Regions from separate parts of the Rossellomorea sp. RS05 genome, predicted to be linked through region 2. Evidence: riboswitches for the same ligand, from Rfam matches in the RefSeq annotation. Region 2 holds a riboswitch; each other region holds the start of a gene.
The links. A riboswitch is a leader RNA that binds a small molecule or an ion and turns the genes downstream of it on or off. The one in region 2 is predicted to bind lysine.
Positions count from the first base shown of each region.

Region 1: it holds a riboswitch for lysine, as region 2 does, so the genes downstream of both, ABJ225_RS17130 (transporter substrate-binding domain-containing protein) here and ABJ225_RS18845 (Na+/H+ antiporter NhaC family protein) in region 2, are expected to answer to the same signal.
Region 3: it holds a riboswitch for lysine, as region 2 does, so the genes downstream of both, ABJ225_RS10640 (aspartate kinase) here and ABJ225_RS18845 (Na+/H+ antiporter NhaC family protein) in region 2, are expected to answer to the same signal.

Region 1 is NZ_JBDKWY010000007.1:168,589-175,659, reverse strand. Features, by position in the region: gene ahpF (alkyl hydroperoxide reductase subunit F) at 1-193, opposite strand, end outside; gene ahpC (alkyl hydroperoxide reductase subunit C) at 207-770, opposite strand; gene ABJ225_RS17140 (3-ketoacyl-ACP reductase) at 1,450-2,166, opposite strand; gene ABJ225_RS17135 (GGDEF domain-containing protein) at 2,225-3,382, opposite strand; lysine riboswitch at 3,569-3,750, shown strand; gene ABJ225_RS17130 (transporter substrate-binding domain-containing protein) at 3,860-4,690, shown strand; gene ABJ225_RS17125 (amino acid ABC transporter permease) at 4,731-5,456, shown strand; gene ABJ225_RS17120 (amino acid ABC transporter ATP-binding protein) at 5,475-6,218, shown strand; gene lepB (signal peptidase I) at 6,384-6,926, opposite strand.
Region 2 is NZ_JBDKWY010000009.1:39,694-46,764, reverse strand. Features, by position in the region: gene ABJ225_RS18850 (sodium-dependent transporter) at 1-515, opposite strand, end outside; gene ABJ225_RS18845 (Na+/H+ antiporter NhaC family protein) at 729-2,297, opposite strand; lysine riboswitch at 2,411-2,592, opposite strand; gene ABJ225_RS18840 (HD-GYP domain-containing protein) at 2,723-3,829, opposite strand; gene ABJ225_RS18835 (bifunctional metallophosphatase/5'-nucleotidase) at 3,969-5,330, opposite strand; gene ABJ225_RS18830 (DUF72 domain-containing protein) at 5,374-6,216, opposite strand; gene ABJ225_RS18825 (DoxX family protein) at 6,477-6,986, shown strand.
Region 3 is NZ_JBDKWY010000003.1:149,403-156,473, forward strand. Features, by position in the region: gene sdhA (succinate dehydrogenase flavoprotein subunit) at 1-1,327, opposite strand, end outside; gene ABJ225_RS10630 (succinate dehydrogenase cytochrome b558 subunit) at 1,390-2,001, opposite strand; gene ABJ225_RS10635 (YslB family protein) at 2,332-2,772, shown strand; gene ABJ225_RS10640 (aspartate kinase) at 2,823-4,061, opposite strand; lysine riboswitch at 4,250-4,428, opposite strand; gene uvrC (excinuclease ABC subunit UvrC) at 4,472-6,274, opposite strand; partial or broken gene ABJ225_RS10650 (IS3 family transposase) at 6,548-7,071, opposite strand, start outside.

The sequences.
Region 1 (7,071 bases), on a different contig from region 2:
CGCTGAAGCTTGGTGTGCGTTCCAATTCAGTGTTCTCCACTTTGATGCGGGGAGACATGGTCGCAAGCTGGTCCACCAATGAGAGCATGTCATGCGATACCTTGTCGTCTCCAGCACTTATCTTGAGCAAAATATCGCTCTCTAACATTTGAAGATACTGTTCTAGCTGTGCTTTGATATTTGCATCCAACATGTAATCGAACTCCTTAGATTTTACCTACTAGGTCAAGTCCTGGTGTAAGGGTTTCGCTTCCTTCTTCCCATTTAGCCGGGCAAACTTCACCTGGGTTTTTGCGCACATATTGTGCTGCTTTGATTTTGTTTACGAGTGAGCTTGCGTCACGTCCGATACCGCCGGCATTGATTTCAACTGTTTGAATCACGCCGTCTGGATCGATGATGAATGTACCGCGGTCAGCAAGTCCTTCTTCTTCGTCCAAAACGTCGAAGTTGCGTGAGATTTTTTGTGAAGGGTCACCAATCATCACGTACTCGATTTTGTTGATTGTATCTGAATGGTCATGCCATGCTTTATGAGTGAAATGTGTATCTGTAGAAACGGAGTATACTTCAACGCCTAAATCTTTAAGCGTAGCATATTGATCTTGAAGGTCGCCAAGTTCAGTAGGGCATACGAATGTGAAATCTGCAGGGTAGAAGCAGACTACGCTCCATTTACCTTTGAAGTTTTCTTCAGTGACCTCTACGAAATCACCTTTGTGGTAAGCCTGTGCAGTAAATGGTAGAACTTCAGTTCCGATTAATGACATATCGAAATTCCTCCTTAGTTAATTGTAATAATTCTAATTCAATACTCATTATTATATACATTGGGTTATTTGTCAAAGGAAAAGTGGCACTTCCGGTGAAAAAATCTCCCCATCTTCTGATTTTGCCTAAATCGAAGGGTTTTATACGGGATGACCCTTTATATTTTAGCATTACACGGCATCGGATTTCTAATGATACGATTGTATAATCTGGGAATCCGCATATTCCCAAAACAAAATGACTTTGAAAATCAGTACAGGATGATTGAGAATGCTTGCTTGCAACAAACCCTTGAATCATTACTGCTGTCGGTAACGAGATAGAGTCATGCATACCAATGGTAATAGAGAGATAAAATCCGAACGATTTAGAATCATCGTTCGGATTTTCTTCTGTTTACTGATTCTTATGCTGTGGTCCTTCATTGGAAGGAGGGCCGGATACATAGTCGACGCCACCTGTTTCCTGGATTCCGATGCTGTCGCATGGCTTTTTCGAGTGCTTCTTTATCAACGGCTGTGATGTCTTTCTTACCGAGTTTTTCCCCTGGATGCTGGTAGTTGCTCAGCGGTGATCCTCTTGTTGGAAGCGTTGGGTGATCGAAGGTTGTTGAGGGGTTATATAGAAAAAGGACCCGCCATTTTGCTCGACGGGTCCTGCTTGTCTATGGGAGTGCGATTATGGGTTATTCGACCACAGTCCGGCATGCTTCAGTACCACGCGGGGGTGGAGTTTGAGCTGAGCCACCATGAGGTCCGCCATGTCTTCTGCCTGCATGACCTTATCCGGGTTTCCGTCAGTCAGCTTCAAGTCCACGGCCATATCGGTCGCTACGGTGCTAGGTGTCAGGGTCGTCACGCGGATATTCTTTTTGCGTACTTCCATCATGAGGGATTCGCTCAACCCGATGACGGCCGCTTTGGAAGCAGAGTATGCGCTTGTGACCGGTGCCCCTTTTTGACCTGCTGTAGAGGAGATATTGATGATATCGCCGGTGTTGCGCTCGATCATTTCCGGAAGCACGGCGCGTGTCGTATAGTATACGCCTTTGACGTTGACATCGATGATGTTCGTCCATTCATCCGGTGTGAGCTCCATGAAGCCGCCGAATTTCGAGATTCCTGCATTGTTTACGAGGATATCAATGGGACCGAGTTCAGCTCGGATCGATTCCACTGCTTTTGTGATGCCATCTAGATCTGCTACGTCAGCAGCCGCAAAGGACACATTGACATCATACTGCTTCAATTCGTCTGCTGCTTTCTCGAGGTTCTCAATAGTGCGTCCCACAAGTCCTACGTGGACCCCTTCTTTGGCGAAGGCTTCCGCCGTCGCGCGGCCGATACCGCGACCTGCTCCTGTGATCAACGCTACTTTTCCTTTAATCGATTGCATGGTACCACTCCTTTGGTTCAGATTTTTCTATTGTAACGAAACCGTCCTGCCGATGCCACTAGATTGATCTTGATGCACGCTGGAAGCCGTTACGCCCATTGCTTTTTGCTTCATATAAAGCCGTGTCGCATGCTGCGTATAGGGCCTCCATCTTCATGTTGTCCGTTGGTCTGACGGTCAAAATCCCCATGCTGATATGGAACGGTACGGAGCCGGGTTTTCCGCGATTCAATGTATTGCATAGACCCGCGGCAAACCGGTCAGCCTCCTCTTCATTCTTTTCTGAAAGCAGGATCCCGAACTCATCACCTCCATAGCGACCATACAGATCGCCTTTATCCAACATACCCTGAATGGTTTGGCTCAAATCGCGAAGGACCTGGTCCCCTGCTACATGCCCATGGGTGTCATTAATGGTTTTGAAATGGTCGACATCCAGAAGGAGATAAGAAACAACAGCCTGTTTCTTTGCAGATTGGCGAAGGATGTGTTCCGCATGCTGAGTAAATGATCTGCGGTTAAGGGCACCGGTCAAATCATCATAGTTGGCAAGGACGACGAGCTCCCGGTCGACCTTCTCCTTCATCAGTAGAAGGAAGGCAAGATTCATCAAATTCGATAAAACATAAAAAGAAAGCAGGACAACCAATTGAAGGACTCCGGGATTGTAAAGGGTAAAGGATTGGATTGGGACGAAGAAGGCCGCCATCCCCCGGACGATGGAGAAGATGACACCAACTCCATAGAGGAGACTGACCACCTTCATCAAAAGGGATGAACTCTTGAAACCAACCAGACAAACAGGCAGAAGAAGAATGGCCGTCAAGAACGAATAGTAGGCGATGCGGTCAGACTCCGTGTTGTAAAAGATAAATAAAATGGAAAAGCCCATAATTCCGGCGGTTGTCACATATATATAGATGAGCCTCATCTTAGGACGTAAATAACCCTGAAGATTCACTAGCACTGCAACTTCCAAAGAGGTACCTGCATAAAGGACTATGTTGGCCAACCATATCGACAAGACATCAGGGATATCTCCCCTGAACACCATCAGGGATACCGCCAGGATCTGGCAGCATTTGGCCAGGAAGAACATATTCAAGGTCAAATCCCGCTTGTGAGTGTATCCATACGATCCGATCATGATCAGAGTGAACAAGAAGCCGATGAACAGCAGGGCTGTGATGATGGTGGAATCGACATAGATTTCCATGCCGGCACTCTCCTTACTGAAAAATGGTCTGAGTATAGTATATCAAACCTGGGACTTTATGAGTGTCTGTCGATCTGGAAACGGGTGTAATCTTTGGTAATCGGGAAAATGACTAGTTCAATGGATTGACAGTTTCCTGGTTTAGTTGTAAACTGTTAGAGAAATTTAATAAGACCTCGCTATGTATAGTGAGGTAGAGGTGCGATATTTAACAGTCTTCAGCGGAGCTCGAGAAGCGTCGATGCTGGGGAGAAGGAAATGTCGCCGAAGCAGATGATATTCTCGGTATCATGTGCTGGGTCTGTAGTTAAGAGCTGCAGGACTGTCTCAATAAACGTCCCGGTTTATTGAGTTGTGCTATCTCATTGGGGAATAGAGAGGACTTATGGGTGACTTCGTATACTACGGCCTGAGTTGATCTCAGGCCGTTTTTTGTTTGTCCAAAAGCATTTACAAAAAATAGGGGGACTGAAGAAGATGAAAAAAAGAGCTTCGATCTTTGCACTATTATTGGTATCGGCACTGGTTTTACTTGCAGGTTGCGGGAAAAGCGGCGCTTCAGGTTCGGCAGACAAAGACACCTTCACTGTAGGCCTTGAAGCAGGTTATGCACCTTTCAACTGGTCACAGAAAACGGACGCCAATGGGGCGGTTAAAATCAAAGGAAGCAAAGAATATGCCGGCGGGTATGACGTGGAAATGGCGAAAAAGCTGGCAGATAAAATGGGCAAAGAACTGGTTGTCGTGAAAACAGAGTGGGACGGACTCGTTCCTGCTCTCAACTCAGGTAAGATCGACGCTATCGTAGCTGGGATGTCACCAACGGCTGAACGTAAAGAAGCAATCGACTTCTCTGATAACTATTACAAATCCGACCTTGTGATGGTAGTGAAAAAAGGTGGCAAATATGAAGGCGCAAAATCAATTCAGGACTTTAAAGGGGCAAAAGTGACAGCTCAGCTGAACACCTTCCACTACTCTGTGATCGATCAAATCAAAGGCGTATCCAAAGAAACAGCCATGGACAACTTCCCGGCCATGAGGGTCGCTCTTCAATCAGGTATCATTGATGGATATGTTTCGGAACGACCTGAAGCCGTCAGCGCTTCATCGGCTAATGACGCATTCTCCATGGTCGAGTTCGAGGACGGGTTTAAAACGAAAGAAGATGATACAGCCGTTGCTGTCGGAGTCGAAAAAGGTAGCGACTTACGAGAAGCCATCAACAAGGCTCTGAAAGATATCTCAGAAGACGAACGTACAGAAATCATGGACCAGGCCATCAAGAACCAGCCTGCAGAACAATAATCATGTTGCCGGTCAGGCACTATGAAGAAGGAGGAGAACAATGAGCTTAGAATGGATCATCAGAATTATTACAGACAACTGGGCCATGTTCTTGCGAGGAGCGGGTGTGACCCTGTTGATCGCCTTTGTCGGTACCGTGATCGGTGCCGCCATCGGCCTGTTGGCAGGTGTCATCCGGACCATCCCAGTCCCTGAACGCGGACCGAAGAAGGTCATCCTCAAAGTCGTGAACATCGTATTATCCATCTACATCGAATTTTTCCGGGGCACGCCGATGATTGTACAGGCAATGGTCATCTATTACGGTTCGGCCATGGCCTTCGGATTTGATATGAACGTCATGGTGGCGGCTTTCATCGTCGTCTCCATCAATACGGGTGCTTATATGGCTGAGATCGTCCGCGGTGGAATAATCTCCATCGACAAAGGACAATTCGAGGCTGCTCAGGCCATCGGGATGAACCATGTGCAGACGATGTGGAACGTTGTCATGCCTCAGGTCGTCCGTAATATTCTTCCGGCAACGGGGAATCATTTTATCATCAACATCAAAGATACATCCGTCCTGAATGTCATCTCCGTATCGGAGCTGTACTTCCTGACCAAATCCGTGGCAGGGAACAACTTCCGTTACTTCGAATCATTCTTTGTCGCATGTATGATCTACTTCGTCATGACATTCGCCGTGACCAAGATCCTCCGTCACTTCGAGAAGAAACTCGACGGACCGGACAGCTATACAATGGTAGATGCGAAAGCCAAATAAGGAGAAGGAGGAAGCCCTGTGGAAAACGTCATAGACATCCAGCATTTGAACAAATCCTTCGGCACCCATGAAGTGCTCAAGGACATCGACTTTTCAGTGAAAAAAGGGGAAGTGGTGAGCATCATCGGTTCCTCCGGTTCCGGTAAATCCACCCTTCTCCGCTGCATCAATCTGTTGGAAAAACCGAGCGGCGGCCAGATCATTTACAACGGGGAGAACATCCTCGACAGCAAGCATGATATCTTCGCATACCGCCAAAACCTGGGCATGGTATTCCAGCAGTTCAACCTGTTCAACAACCACAACGTCTTGAAGAACTGCGTCGTCGGCCAGGTCAAGGTGCTGAAGCGCTCCAAAGAAGAAGCGGAAAAGGTCGCTTTGAAATACTTGGACGTCGTTGGCATGAGCCAATATGTCAACGCCAGCCCGAAACAGCTCTCAGGGGGCCAGAAGCAGCGTGTCGCCATCGCGCGCGCCCTTTCCATGGAGCCCGATGTCATGCTCTTTGATGAACCGACATCGGCACTCGACCCTGAGATGGTCGGTGAAGTGTTAAGAGTCATGAAGGAGCTAGCCGGATCCGGCCTCACCATGCTCATCGTGACGCACGAAATGGAATTCGCCAAGGAAGTATCCGACCGCGTCGTCTTCATGGACAAAGGCGTCATCGCCGAAGAAGGCCCGCCGGAACAGATCTTCAACCATCCAAAGCAGGATCGGACAAGGGCGTTCTTGAAGCGAACATTGAAACAACTCAGCTGATTAAAAAAATCAACGGAAAAATCCGAATTCCCCTATTAGTGCAGGGGGTTCGGATTTTTTGTTGCTTGTGGAAAATCAAATCCTCCGCTTTCCTGAATGGAAATGAACAGGAATCTTCAAAAAAATTTGAAAGAAGCGCAGGGGTTTGAATCCCGGCGCTCCTCATCAGTTATGAATAATCTTAAAATCCTTAAACGGATAGTAGATCAAATTCGTTTTTCCCACGATCTGATCCATGGGGATGGCTCCGATCATGCGGCTATCTTCGCTGTTCTGGCGGTTGTCCCCCATGACGAAGACGGTGCCTTCCGGGACGGTTTTTTGGCCGACTGCCGTATCTTCCAGCTTGAACGGTTCGGTCAGGTCGCCTGCTCTGGATACTTTTTGGTCGTCGAGGTAGGGTTCATCATAGGCCTTGCCGTTGACATAAAGGGTGTCATTTTTAAATTCGATCGTATCACCGGGTAGCCCGATGACGCGCTTGATGTAATCCTGCTGCTCATTGGCGTGGAACACAACGATATCGAATCGCTTCGGATCCCCGATTTTCGTTACGATCATCCGGTCTTTATCCTGAAGGGTCGTATTCATGGATGCACCTTCAACCACAATCGGGGTGATAAGGAAGGAACGTGCGATGACCACCAGGATGATGGCGATGGCCAGTGCCTTGATCCATTCCAGGGATTCACTTTTTTTCTTTGTCACAGGTTCAGTCTCTCCTCTCCATGTCCTCACTCTGGTTTCGAGTGCGGGATGGTCTATCTCCATTCATTCTACCACTTCTTCCATGATTCCTTCTAATCCTATCAGGCTATTTTGCTAATTTTCCATTATTAACCTGAGTTGGTGG
Region 2 (7,071 bases):
ATCCCTTTTTTCACTCCCCTGAAAAGGATTCCCAGGGTAACTGCCCATACAATAAGGAGTGGAATGAATACTCCCGGTACGATACTCCCGGTTTGACCAGGATCCACGGTAAGTTTCAAGTAGTCATTGAAAAGGAAGCTTTCCGTATTGCTCCCCCAGCTTTGGTTGACTGAAAAAACGCTATAAGATAAGGCCCATGCAATGATGACGGAATAATAGGTAGAGATGATGAAAGCGATGGCCACCTGCCACCAGCCCAACCACTCGACTTTTTTGTTCATCCGGAAGTAAGACAGTGGTGCTGATCCACGGTACTTATGGCCGATGCTGAATTCCATTATTAGAAGCGGAATTCCTGCCGTTAATAAGGCGAAAAGATACGGAATGAAAAACGCCCCTCCACCATTTTCATATGCAACCGCCGGGAATCTCCAAATATTACCCAATCCGATTGCCGACCCGACAGCAGCCATAATAAAGCCTGCCCTAGAGCCGAATTGACTACGATTCTCCATACTGGTCCCCCTAATCCCCCTCCAAATCCACTGAAGAATTTGAAATGTTTTTATTTTCTGATATTTAATTCTTCACTAGTATAGCCAGTTCTAGGACAATTGTCAAAGAGATTTTTGATCACCTGGTCCTATATCTACCAAGAGAGGGACTTATTGATCATTACATAAAAACATGGACCTGTGACAGGTCCATGTTAAGTATAAAAACTATTATTATGAAGCGGTGTCCGCCTCCCCTTCATTCTTCCTGCCTAAGGCAAGTGCTGCAGCTACAGTCAGGACAATTACCGTCAATAACGCAATCCACGTATTCTCGGTGAATCCAAGGACTAGATACCCGACTCCGGCCACAGATGCCGCAATGAGGGCATATGGCAACTGTGTAAGCACGTGATCGATATGGTTGCTTCCGGCACCGGTAGAGGACAGGATCGTTGTATCTGAAATCGGTGAACAGTGATCACCAAAAACAGATCCCGCGAGAACCGCCGCCATTGAAGGAAGCAATATGGTTATATCGGTGTTGGCGGCAATTTCACCTGCAATCGGGAGCAATAGTCCAAAGGATCCCCATGATGTTCCGGTTGAAAATGCCATAAAGCCTGCAACGACAAATAAAATGAAAGGCAGGGCCTGGACGGGAATGTTCGACTGCTGAACAAGTCCTGCCAGGTACTTTCCGGTTTCCAATTCCCCGATCAAGGTCACGATGGTCCAAGCAAAGAAGAGGATGTACACAGCTGGAAGCATGGCTTTCACACCTTCTGCGATGCCTTTCCCAACTGCACTGCCTTCAATTCCATTCAGTCTCATCTGTCTGTATACAAATAAGAGGGATACAATAAACCCTATAATACCTCCAAGGATAAGCGAAAGAGTGACATCGGTATTTTCAAACACTTTCAGAAGGTCGAAAGTTCCCACAGCTGAATAGCCTGTCCAAAGCATGGCTCCAACTGTCCCAAGAACAAGTGCAACAATCGGCCAAACAAGATCCCCTACTGTTCCCTGTTTGGAAACAGGTAATTCATTTTTCAATTCTCCTGGAATTTCCTTTTGAGGATCATAGAGCTCACCAGTCGTGATTGCTTTCATTTCGTGCTCACGCATTTTTCCAAAGTCGATTCCTTTTACCGCAATCAACAGAACAAATAAGATTGTTGCCCATACGTATAGGTTCATTGGAATCACCTGAAGGAATGCAGAAAATGCTGTGTATTGGGTCACACCGTGTGTAGCAAGAATCGACCCCATAATCCCGATGATGTAAGCTCCCCAGCTGGATACAGGTGAAACCACACAGATTGGTGCCGAAGTAGAGTCGATGATATAGGCAAGTTTTGCCCTCGATATGTTATTACGGTCTGTGACCGGTCTTGCTACCTGTCCCACCGCAAGGGCATTGAAGTAATCATCGATAAAGATGATGATTCCGAGCACGGCAGCCAAGAGCTGGCCACCCCTGCGGGTCTTCACGCGCTTGATTGCCCATTCACCGAATGCACGGCTGCCTCCTGTAATATTAATAAAAGCCGTGATGATTCCTAGCAAGAGGAGAAAGAGAATGATATAGATATTTCCTTTATTCAACTCTCCATCTGCGTATAAATTTCCGATAAAACCGTCCCAGACCAGGGAAAGTGTCTCCATGGGAGAAAACTTTGCAATGAGTAGGGCAGACGACACGATCCCCACTCCTAAGGACAATAGTACCCTCCGCGTCAGTACGACCATCAAGATGGCCAAGAGTGGCGGAATTAATGAATAAATGGTGTTTTCCATAACTTCCTCCTATGAATTGATAGGGGGGAATGCTGAAACATGACAGAAGGCAAACAAAAAAGGCAATGATAGAGATACTATCATTACCTTGGCAGTAACGTAAGTGCTCCATCACGATCTGTAGCTCCCCATTATAGAGTACCTCTATAATGACAGTGTCATCCTTTTTCAAGATGACCCCAGCACCCATGCATTCGACATACATGGCTACTTCGGCAAAAGTTCCCTTTCATCTGTTCTCTCAGTTGTCATCCTCAAACAGCTTACTAATGAACCCTGCGCCTCTACCCCATCGGATTGATGATGTGGTTGCTTATAAAATTTTCTATACAACTATATCAGACTGCCGGGTCTATGACAATGGATATTCCCCAATGGAAATATTTTAAACCTTTCACGCAAAAAAGACCCCCACTAGTGAGAGGTCATGTACGGGAAGGAATCCCGACTTCAAAATCCGGATCAAAGCCTGTGATGATCACATCAAATTCCTTGCTTAAATCGATTTCATAAGGGGATTCCAGCCGTTCTCCCCCTTCTTCGACGATCCGGACAACAGGGCGGTCGGTCACCCCTTGATTCTGCTCGGCCACGATGGCTTTCCGATCATCATTCAGCTCGATGATCATTCCATTCGGATAGATGGCCACGGAGCGCCTGAAGGCTTCGATGACCTCCCTGTCGAACAAGGTCCCCGCTCCTGCATAAAGGATCTCGAGGGCCTGATGGGGAAGCATGGCATCCCGGTATACCCGATTGGAGGTCATGGCATCAAAGACGTCAGCGACCGCGATGATCTTGGCGAATGGATGGATATCTTCTTCCTTGATCCCCCGGGGATACCCGGATCCGTCTAATCTCTCATGATGCTGATACGCACAGTGCGCTACCAGGATGGATACTGAATGGAGGCCGCGGAGAATTTCGAATCCCCTCTCGGAGTGAAGTTTGATTTCAGCAAATTCCGCTTCCGTCAGTCTGCCCGGCTTCATGAGGATTTCCTCAGATATGCACATCTTGCCGATATCATGAAGAATCGCTCCCACCCCGAGCTGTTCCAGCTGCTTTTGGGGAAGATTCAGCTTGAGGCCGATCGAAAGGGTATAAAGTGTCACATTGAACGAATGATGGAAGATATAAGAATCATAGGAGAAGACATCTGTCAGGATCGTCAGAAGGTCATTGTTCTCCTTGACTTCCTGCAGGACGACTCCGATGATGCCAGTCATTTGCCTGGCACTCTCCTCAAACAGCACGCTTTTCGGGATGCCCGATTGCTTGACCTGACTGAATGCCTTCTCGATGCTTTTGATCGTCTCCTGTCTCACTTTCTTTGAAACGGTCTCTTTGACCTCAATTCCATGGGAAAGAGAATCTTCGATATAAACATATTGAATATTCAACTCTAACAGCCGCTGAATCATGCGATCCGTGAGCGGCACGCGATCATGAATCAGCATCTTTCCTCTCATGTTATAGACCGGTGAACCTAGAACCATGCCGGACCTGATGGACCTTGTAGAAATGAGCATCATACTAATCTCCTATATATCCCCTTCATTTTTCGACAAAATTTACTAATATGTCCATTATAAAGGAAACCTGTAATTCTGCAAGGTATAATTACCTATTGCAGGGGATTATTCATAGAAGAATGGCAAACAGGTTCCATCAGTTCTTCATTTTGCCTAGTTTCCACCCAAGCACATCCCGTAAGAACTCAGGCATGAAATAATTCTTGGGTTTTGTTTTTAGAGAAGGAAAGAAGTGACCGAATGTAAACATATCAGGCAGAGCCACCTTGTAGCTCTCATGTGGGTCAAGACGTGCTCCCCCCACCAACGGATCACCTTCAGTAAAGCTGATATTGGTGTAGACGAATTGCCCAAGCACCTTGCCCCTGAATCCCAGCCCTTTCACTTCAAGGGCTGGCCATGATTCATTAAGGGTAAGCGTGATGACCTCCTTGAGTTCTTCTCCAGTGAGCGTGATCAGACACGGATTGATAGGGTGAGGCAATATATGATGGAGGTCTCTCTTAGTAACTGGCCCTTTTTGCAGACCTTCCATGAGGAGTCCCGCATTCACGAACGAACAATCGGCATCCGTCCACTCCATGAGTGCCTCACTGAGAAGGAGCGGTAGCGGCGACGGAGCATACCAGTCGACGGAGAGCCCTGTGTTAAGATCAGCAATTTCTTCCTCCAGTAATACTTGCCCCTCCAGTATCCACCTTCGCTCCTCATCCGGCTCAACCCCGGTCTCAGGAAGATCTTCATACGCATAGAGCCCGGCTTTCCTCGTGAGGATCTTCTTGCTTGAAGAATCCACTTCGATCACCATATGACCCACAAAATTCCCGTACTTGCCCGCTGCACCGAGAAGGGTGCCGTTGACCTCCTTCCCTTCCTGAAGGATGTGATGGGTGTGGGCTCCGAGGATGACGTCCACTTCGGGGAACTCATCCCCGATCCATTCATCATCACGGATGCCCAGATGGGATAAAAGGATGAGCACGTCCACTTTCGGCCTCAGTTCGCCCAACAGTTTCCTCAGCTCAGCGATCGGCTCGGTGACGGTCCAGCCCAGCGCCTGATAAAAAGGATAGAAAGGCGCCGTTAAACCAAGGACCCCGATCTTCACGTCCCCTTTCGTCCGGTAGATCTGATAAGGGGTGACCCAATCCGGCATCGCCATGGATTCGTCAAAGAGGTTCCCAAGGATGACCGGGAATGCCGCTTCATCATACAGGTGATTCAATTCTTCATGATCAAGGGTGATGCCCTCGTTGTTCCCGATCGTGACTCCGTCGTACCCTGCTTCGTTCAGGAACTTGATGTTACCCTTTCCGAGGGTGGCCTCTGTGAGAGGATGGGAGCGATCGACATGATCTCCTACATCAAATACGAAGACCTCTTCTCCTTCGCTCTCATGCAGCAGTCTCCGGTCCTTCATGAGGTCCCTTATCCTCGACCAGTGCTCAAAATGACTATGCAAATCATTGGTGTGATAAATATGGATCGTTTCCTTCAATTAAGTTCACTCCTGTAAGGCTTTGCCTTTTTCTACATGTGCATCAGAACAGATCCAGCTGCTTCGGTGCAAGTCCGCTGTACTGTATTCCAAGCAGTTCGATCATCTGTTTGGCATTATCCGCTGCGTCACCGCCTGAATTATTATTAAAGAGCATATACAGATCCTTAGATTCTTGCTCAAGCTTCCTGATATGGGGAATCCACTCCTCAAGCTCGGCCTGATTATACCGGTAGAGATAACGGACCTCACGCCAGTTTTCCTTACCCGTGTGATTCCAGCCATACACATTCCGTCCGTGGAACCGGATGAGGGTGGCATCTCCGTTCGTCGCTTCGACTACTCTTGGGACAGATCCCTCTCCAGCCTGAGGCTCATCACAGATCGAATGGATCCAGTCTTCATCCTTCATGAAACCGAGCGTCCCCTGACGGAATTCGGGTGAATACCAGCTTTGGTGACGAAACTCAAGAGACACCGGGATCCCCTGCATCTGTTCCCTGCAATATCTGATATAGTTCACATTATCTTTTGTACAGTCGAACCATGGCGGGAATTGGAATAGGACCATGGCAAGCTTACCGCTCTCCAGGAATGGAACGAGGGATTCCTTGAATGCCTCAAACATGGCATCCTTTGATTCAAACGGGATCTCACCGCGCTGATGCCCCGTCATCCCCTGATAGGCCTTCACGATGAATCGGAACGCATCAGGTGTTTCATCCACCCATTTCCTTACATTCTTCACCGGCTGTACGGCATAAAAAGATGCATCCACTTCCACCACCGGGAAGTGGGCGCCGTACTCCTTCAGCTTATCCCTTGCCGGGACGTTTTCATAAAGGGTGTCATGGTCCCCCCACCCAGTCACGCCAACATAGATCATCGTTCAGCACCTGCCTTTTATGTGAATTCATTCTATCACAGAACCCATCTGATTTCCGGTTAGAGGTGTCGGAGTCGCATGTCAAAAGAACCTTCAACATTCTTTTTAACTCTATAATCCAAAAGTTAACAAGTTTGTCATGAAGACATGTCTAGTTTGTGAAATGCTGAACAAACTTATCGTCTTTTTTCTCTTACGTGCTTATACTGAAATTGTAGAGGAGCTAGCCCTCTTAAAACGGAATCAGGGAGTGAATGACGATGGTAAACGCATTTTTACGTAATAATAAAGCAGTGGCAGGTTTCTTGACGATTATCAGGCTGTACTTGGGGTACTTCTGGCTGACTTCCGGCATCGGAAAGATTACTGGGGGATTTGAAGTCACCGGGTTCCTCCAGGGAGCAATCAGCAAGGCGACAGGTGATCATCCGGCTGTACAGACGTGGTGGGCAACGTTCCTTGAACAGGTCGCACTCCCTAACCATGAGTTGTTTGCCACACTCGTCATGTGGGGAGAGGTGCTCGTCGGGATCGGCTTGATCCTCGGACTGTTCACAAATCTTGCAGCACTCGGCGGCATCATGATGAACTTCAGTTTTCTCCTCAGTGGAACCACCAGCACAAATCCGCAGATGGTCATCCTCACGATCTTCCTTATTGTCGCAGGAACGAATGCCGGCCGGTATGGACTGGATCGGTGGGTAATGCCTTATGTGAGGAAACAGTGGCAAAATCGAAAAGGGCAAAAGAAGTTAGCTCCGGCGGTATGAGAGCCTGTGAACGGACTACCAACAGATAAGTTTCTTCCTTATCAAGATAAATAAAAAAGACGGAGCCGAAATGGGCTCCGTCTTA
Region 3 (7,071 bases), on a different contig from region 2:
CCATGCTCATGATCTCGTTCCATTTCTCTTGCTCCTGTTTCACATGGCGCTCGAATACGGATGCAGGTACGGTTTCGACTGAGCTTTCAAGCCCATCGATGTACTTGATTGCATTCGGGCCGGCCACCATACCGCCATAGATCGCGGAAAGGAGGGAGTTGGCTCCAAGTCGGTTCCCACCATGCTGGGAGTAATCACACTCACCGGCAGCGAACAGTCCAGGGATATTCGTCATCTGATCGTAATCGACCCACAGGCCGCCCATTGAATAGTGGACCGCAGGGAAGATCTTCATCGGCACTTTGCGTGGATCATCACCCATGAACTTCTCATAGATTTCGATGATGCCGCCGAGCTTGATGTCTAGTTCCTTGGAATCCTTATGGGAAAGATCAAGATACACCATGTTCTCCCCGTTGATGCCGAGCTTCTGGTTCACGCACACGTCGAAGATTTCACGCGTTGCGATATCACGCGGTACGAGGTTTCCGTAAGCCGGGTATTTCTCTTCGAGGAAGTACCAAGGCTTTCCGTCTTTGTACGTCCAGACGCGTCCGCCTTCCCCACGTGCCGATTCACTCATGAGGCGCAGCTTATCGTCCCCTGGAATTGCTGTCGGATGGATCTGGATGAACTCACCGTTCGCATAATACGCACCCTGCTGATACACGATGGAAGCAGCGGATCCTGTATTGATGACGGAGTTCGTTGATTTTCCGAAGATGATACCGGGTCCTCCCGTTGCCATGATGACGGCATCGGCCGGGAATGACTGGATCTCCATCGTTTGAAGGTTCTGGGCGACGATTCCGCGTGCCTTCCCTTCGTCATCGATGATGACACCGAGGAATTCCCATCCTTCATATTTATTCACGAGCCCTGCCACTTCATGGCGGCGAACCTGCTCGTCCAATGCGTACAATAACTGTTGACCGGTTGTCGCACCGGCAAACGCAGTACGGTGATGCTGTGTTCCACCAAAGCGGCGGAAGTCAAGCAAGCCTTCCGGTGTCCGGTTGAACATGACGCCCATACGGTCCAAAAGGTGGATGATGCCTGGTGCTGCTTCGGTCATGGCCTTGACTGGCGGCTGATTTGCAAGGAAGTCACCTCCATAGACCGTATCATCGAAATGTTCCCAAGGAGAATCCCCTTCTCCTTTTGTATTGACCGCTCCGTTTATGCCACCCTGTGCGCAAACGGAATGGGAGCGTTTAACTGGCACCAATGAAAATAGATCGACCGGTGCGCCTTTTTCTGCTGCTTTGATGGTGGCCATCAGACCGGCTAAGCCACCACCGACTACGATGATTTTCCCTTTACTCATCGTCCTTCACTCCTTTTCCTACCAAACTTCAGAGCACTTGCATGATCTATTGAATGTGTTCCTTATACGATAAAAGCAAAGATGGCGCGCATACCCACGATGGAAAGCGCAAGGAAGATCCCGATTGTCACGTATGTAGCGATGCGCTGCGAACGCGGTGTGACCGTGATTCCCCAGCTGACGCAGAATGACCATAGGCCATTGGCGAAGTGGAAGATCGTAGACAGGACACCCAGCACGTAGAATGCGACCATGAACGGGTTGGAGAATATCCCCTCCATCATTTGGAAGTTCACTGTCGCGCCGAAGAATGCAGCGACACGTGTCTGCCAGATATGCCATGTGACGAAGATGAACGTGATGACGCCGGATACACGTTGAAGAAGGAACATCCAGTTACGGAAGAATCCGAATCTGCTGGCGTTATTCTTGGACGTGAACGCAATGTAGATTCCATAGATCGCATGGAAATACAATGGAAGGAAAATGATGAAGATCTCCAGGAAATAGCGGAAAGGTAGACTTTCCATGAAATGTGCTGCCTGGTTGAACGATTCTTCCCCGCCAGTGGCAAAATGGTTCACCACTAAATGTTGCGTTAAGAATAATCCAACCGGAATCACACCTAGTAATGAATGAAGCCTGCGAAAATTAAACTCTCGATTTCCAGCCATGATTTACCCCCCTTAATCATAAAATATGAATCTTCCAACTAATCTCCGCATAAAAATTAGATTTTTATTCATATTTTATATTGTAACAATTATGTGACACATCCATTTTACTCCCATGGAGTGACAGCGTCAAGAAAACGTATACATAAATTCGACAATATCGGAAAAATAATTTAGTCCCGTATTTGTCACAAAATCGTAAGAAAATTCAATCAAAACAAACAGGATTTGTTATAGCGCCAAAATATCCCATGCCCACTTTTTTTCGAGTATGGGATGATTAATTTCCCTCTCATGTATATAATAGTTTTATAGAAAGAGGGGATATATTTGGAACAGAAAAAAGAAGAAGTCGTAGAGTCCCAGTCCGTTCCCGTCTTCGGATATGAACTGATACGCGATCTGCTGCTACCCGATATCCTCGGGAAACACACACCCGATATTCTGTACTGGGGCGGTAAACAGCTTGCAAGGAAATTCCCCCTTCCATCCAATGATGAACTGATTTCATTCTTCCGTGAAGCCGGATGGGGAGATCTCGCCATCGTTGAGCAGAAGAAGAACGAAATCACGTTCGAACTCAGCGGGGAATTCGTCAAGCGCCGCAATTCATTGAAATCGGATGCCTCCTTCAAATTGGAAACGGGCTTTCTTGCCGAATTTGTCCAAATGCAGTACAAATTCGTCACCGAAGCGACTGATGAACTACATAAGCGAAACCAGACCGTCAAGATCACGGCCGTCTGGGATGACAAAGACAGGGTCGAATGACCACAGAAGGCAGGCCCGCTCCCATGAGGAGCGGGCCTGCTTTTTGATGATCACAGGGTGATTTCTTCTACTTTCACTTCATCAAGATGGAAAGAGGAATGCAGCACCTGTGCCGCTTTATTCATAAGATCTTCATCCACGACGACGGAGACTTTGATTTCAGATGTACTCACCATCTTGATGGTGATCCCGTTATCTGCCAGTACTTCGAACATCTCTGCTGCGACACCCGGATTCGAGATCATGCCTGAGCCGACGATGGATACCTTCGACAGTCCCCCTTCATATTCCACATGAGTGAAGCCAAGGGATTCTTTATGCTGTTCGAGGACCTCGAGGGTCTCTTCAAGATCATGTCCTTTGATGGAGAACGACAGATTGGTCGTATTCTGTTCTGTTTGACTTTGAATGATGATATCGACATTCAGGTGATGCTCCGCCAATGTGGTGAAGATCGAAGATAGCCCCTTCAACGCATTATTCAGACCGAAGACCGTCACCCTTGTGATTTCATTCTCGAACGCTACGCCGCGTACAACTAGATTTTGTTCCATGCTTGCTTCCTCCTCAATATAAGTACCTTCGATCCTCTCGATGCTTGAACGGACTTCCAATGGAATCTGATAGTTTTTGGCAAATTCCACGGCCCTCGGATGGAGGACGCCCGCCCCAAGATTGGCAAGCTCCAGCATTTCGTCATAGGAGATGCTGGAAAGCTTCCTTGCTCCTTTTATATAACGGGGGTCGGATGTGTAGACCCCGTCTACGTCTGTGTAAATGTCACAGCGTTCCGCCTTCAGGGCTGCTGCGATGGCGACGGCCGTCGTATCGGATCCGCCGCGGCCAAGGGTGGTGATCTCACCTGATGCAGTCATTCCCTGGAATCCGGCCACGATGACGACCTTCCCCTCATTCAGATGGGATGCCAATTTTTCCGTGTGGATATTGGTGATCCTGGCATTGCTGTGGATGGATTCCGTCTCGATCCCGGCCTGCCAGCCCGTAAATGAAATCGCGTCCTGGCCGACCTGGATGAGGGCCATCGTCAAGAGTGAGATGGTCACCTGCTCTCCTGTAGACAGAAGCATATCCATTTCACGTTTGCTCGGCTGGGAGCAGATTTCCTTTGCCATGCCTACAAGGGCATCCGTCGTTTTTCCCATTGCGGAAACGACGACGACGACGTCATTCCCCTTTTCCTTCTCTTCCACCACACGTGAAGCCACATGCTGAATCCGTTCCACTGATCCCACCGAAGTTCCGCCAAATTTCTGAACGATTATACCCAATGCTTCTCCCTCTTTCTTCTTGATTGGATGCGGAGCACCCTGATGGATTAGAGCTACTATCTGATTCCGGCTTTTGGCATCCCCATGCCGGGGACACCGTCATGCAGCAGGTATAAAAAAAAGCAATGAGACGAAGCATCTCATTGCTTTTTGAACACTGCATACGAACAAAAAAGGTTCAGTCGGCATTGTGAGATAGCTCTCCAAGATGAATCATCTTGACAATCCTGCATCTATTAAATGCAGAACCAGCGCAGCCGATATGAGTGCGGCTCCACTTCGGCGGTCCTCCCCTTTCCAGTCACATCGCCAGGGCTCATACCCTTCCGTGAACTGTACTATTGAAGTCCGCACCTCTATCACCACTTAAAAAGTGATAATGTTTTTAATTTTTGTTCATTATAGCACAATCATTTTTGGGTATCAACATCCTTTTCCCCATTATCATGAAGTTTTTCATGAAGTTCCATGGCGACTCGCTCCGGGATCCCAAGTTCCCTGAACTCTTGCAAGGTTGCTTCTTTCATCCGTTTCATCGATCCAAAATGCTTCAACAGCTGTTTTTTACGCTTCGGACCGATTCCGTCGATATCATCCAGCATGGATTGGAACGCACTTTTCCCCCTGAGCTGGCGATGGAAGGTGATGGCGAACCGGTGGACTTCATCCTGTATGCGCTGAAGCAAATAAAATTCCTGACTCCGTTTCTCTAATGGGATGATCTGGAGGGGATTCCCGTACAGCAGTTCCGAGGTCTGATGCTTGTCGTCCTTTGCCAAACCGCCCAGAGGCACATCGAGACCCAATTCGTTCTCCAACACTTCCCGGGCCGCTTCGATCTGCCCCTTTCCTCCATCGATGACAATCAGGTCGGGGAGGGGCAGTCCTTCCTTCAGCACCCTTGCATACCTTCTCCGGATCACTTCCCTCATGGATTCATAATCATCCGGTCCGGTGACGGTCTTGATTTTGTACTTTCGGTACTCCTTCTTTGCGGGCTTCCCGTCTAGGAACACGATCATGGCCGAGACGGGATCCGATCCCTGGATATTGGAGTTATCGAACGCCTCGATACGGAACGGCGTATAAATGCCCATCTGTTCCCCGAGTCTTTCCACCGCTTTGATCGTACGGTCTTCATCCCGTTCGATCAGGGCGAACTTCTCGTTCAATGCCTGCTTGGCATTTTTCTCAGCAAGGCGCACCAGTTCCTTCTTCTTTCCGCGCTTCGGTTGGACGGTCCTCACGTCAAGGAGTTTCTCCACGAGTTCCACATCGATTCCTTCCGGGAGGAAAATCTCCTTCGGTTTGAAGTGATTGGACTTGGAATAAAACTGTCCGATGAACGTCAGGAACTCATCCTCCGGTTCATTATAGATCGGGAACAGGGAAACATCCCGTTCGATGAGCTTCCCTTGCCGTACGAAGAATACCTGGACGCACATCCAGCCTTTGTCGATGCCGTAGCCGAACACATCGCGATCGGTGAAGTCCGTCATGGTCATCTTTTGTTTTTCCATCGTTGCCTCGATATGCTGGATCTGATCACGGAATTCCATGGCACGCTCGAATTCCATCTTTTCAGATGCTTCCTGCATCTTTACGGAGAGCTGCTCCTTGATTTCCTTATACCCGCCATTCAGGAAACGGGCGATTTCATCCGTCATCTCGCGGTAGGTTTCATTATTCACTTCCTTGATACACGGTGCCAGGCATTGTCCCATATGGTAGTATAGGCATGCACGGTCCGGCAGCGTGGTACATTTCCGAAGTGGATACAGACGGTCGAGAAGTTTTTTCGTTTCGTTCGCGGCTCCAGCGTTCGGATACGGACCGAAGTACCGTCCCTTGCCGCGCTGTACCTTGCGGGTGGTAATGAGCCTAGGGTGACGCTCGTTGGTCAGCTTGATGAACGGATAGCTTTTATCATCTTTGAGCATGACGTTGTATTTCGGGTCATACTTCTTGATGAGGTTCATTTCGAGCACGAGTGCTTCAAGGTCTGATGAAGTCATGATGTATTCAAAGTCCTCGATTTCACCGACGAGGCGCTGGGTTTTCGCATCATGGGACCCGGTGAAATAGGACCGAACCCGATTTTTCAGCACTTTGGCTTTTCCTACGTAGATGATCGTCCCTTGACGATCTTTCATGAGGTAGCAGCCGGGCTGATCGGGCAAGAGGGCCAATTTATTTGAGATCATTGTATTCACGGTCGCTCTCCCTTTCTTACGATCGTTCATGGTTGTCGATCAGTTGTTTCCTTTTACTTGAAGTATACACGAATTGGCGGAGCACTTCTATGATTGGGGCTTTGGGGAGGGGTTCAGTTCACTTTTCATAAAGAGTGTACTTTCTTATTGGATCCCAAGTCCTGTTTAGGATGAGGAGCGCGGTTGGGAAGTGGACCGTTTCATTGCGCTACGGGCACTTGCTTTCCATGGGGAGGGAGTCGAGCCTCCTCGGCAGGCTGCACTGGACCCAAATTATTGGACACCCACTTTTTGATTGATTCGTTGTGTGTACAGTCGGTATTCTACCGGGCTCTTTTTACCGAGCGTAGACTTGATTCGCAAGTGGTTGTAGTAATCCATGTATTCTTCTAATTTAATGTGGAACTCCTTGAGGTTCCGAAAGGTTTCTCTGTAGAGAAACTCCGATTTCATGATGCCAAAGAAATTCTCCATCACGGCGTTGTCATAACAGTTTCCTTTCCGAGACATACTCTGAGTGATGTGATGGTCCTTGAGTATCCTTCGGTACTTAGGCATACGATAGTGCCAGCCCTGATCAGAGTGAAGAAGAAGGTCATCGCCTTCACGTAGACGTTCGACTCCTTGAAGTAACATCGTTTCCACTAAATCAAAGCTAGGTTTCGTGTGAAGCGTGTACGTAATGATCTCTCGATTAAACAGGTCTAACATCGCGGACAAGTACAGTTTCTGTCCGGCAATCTTGAATTCCGTCACATCGGTTACCCATTTTTGGTTTGGTTTCGATGCCATGAACT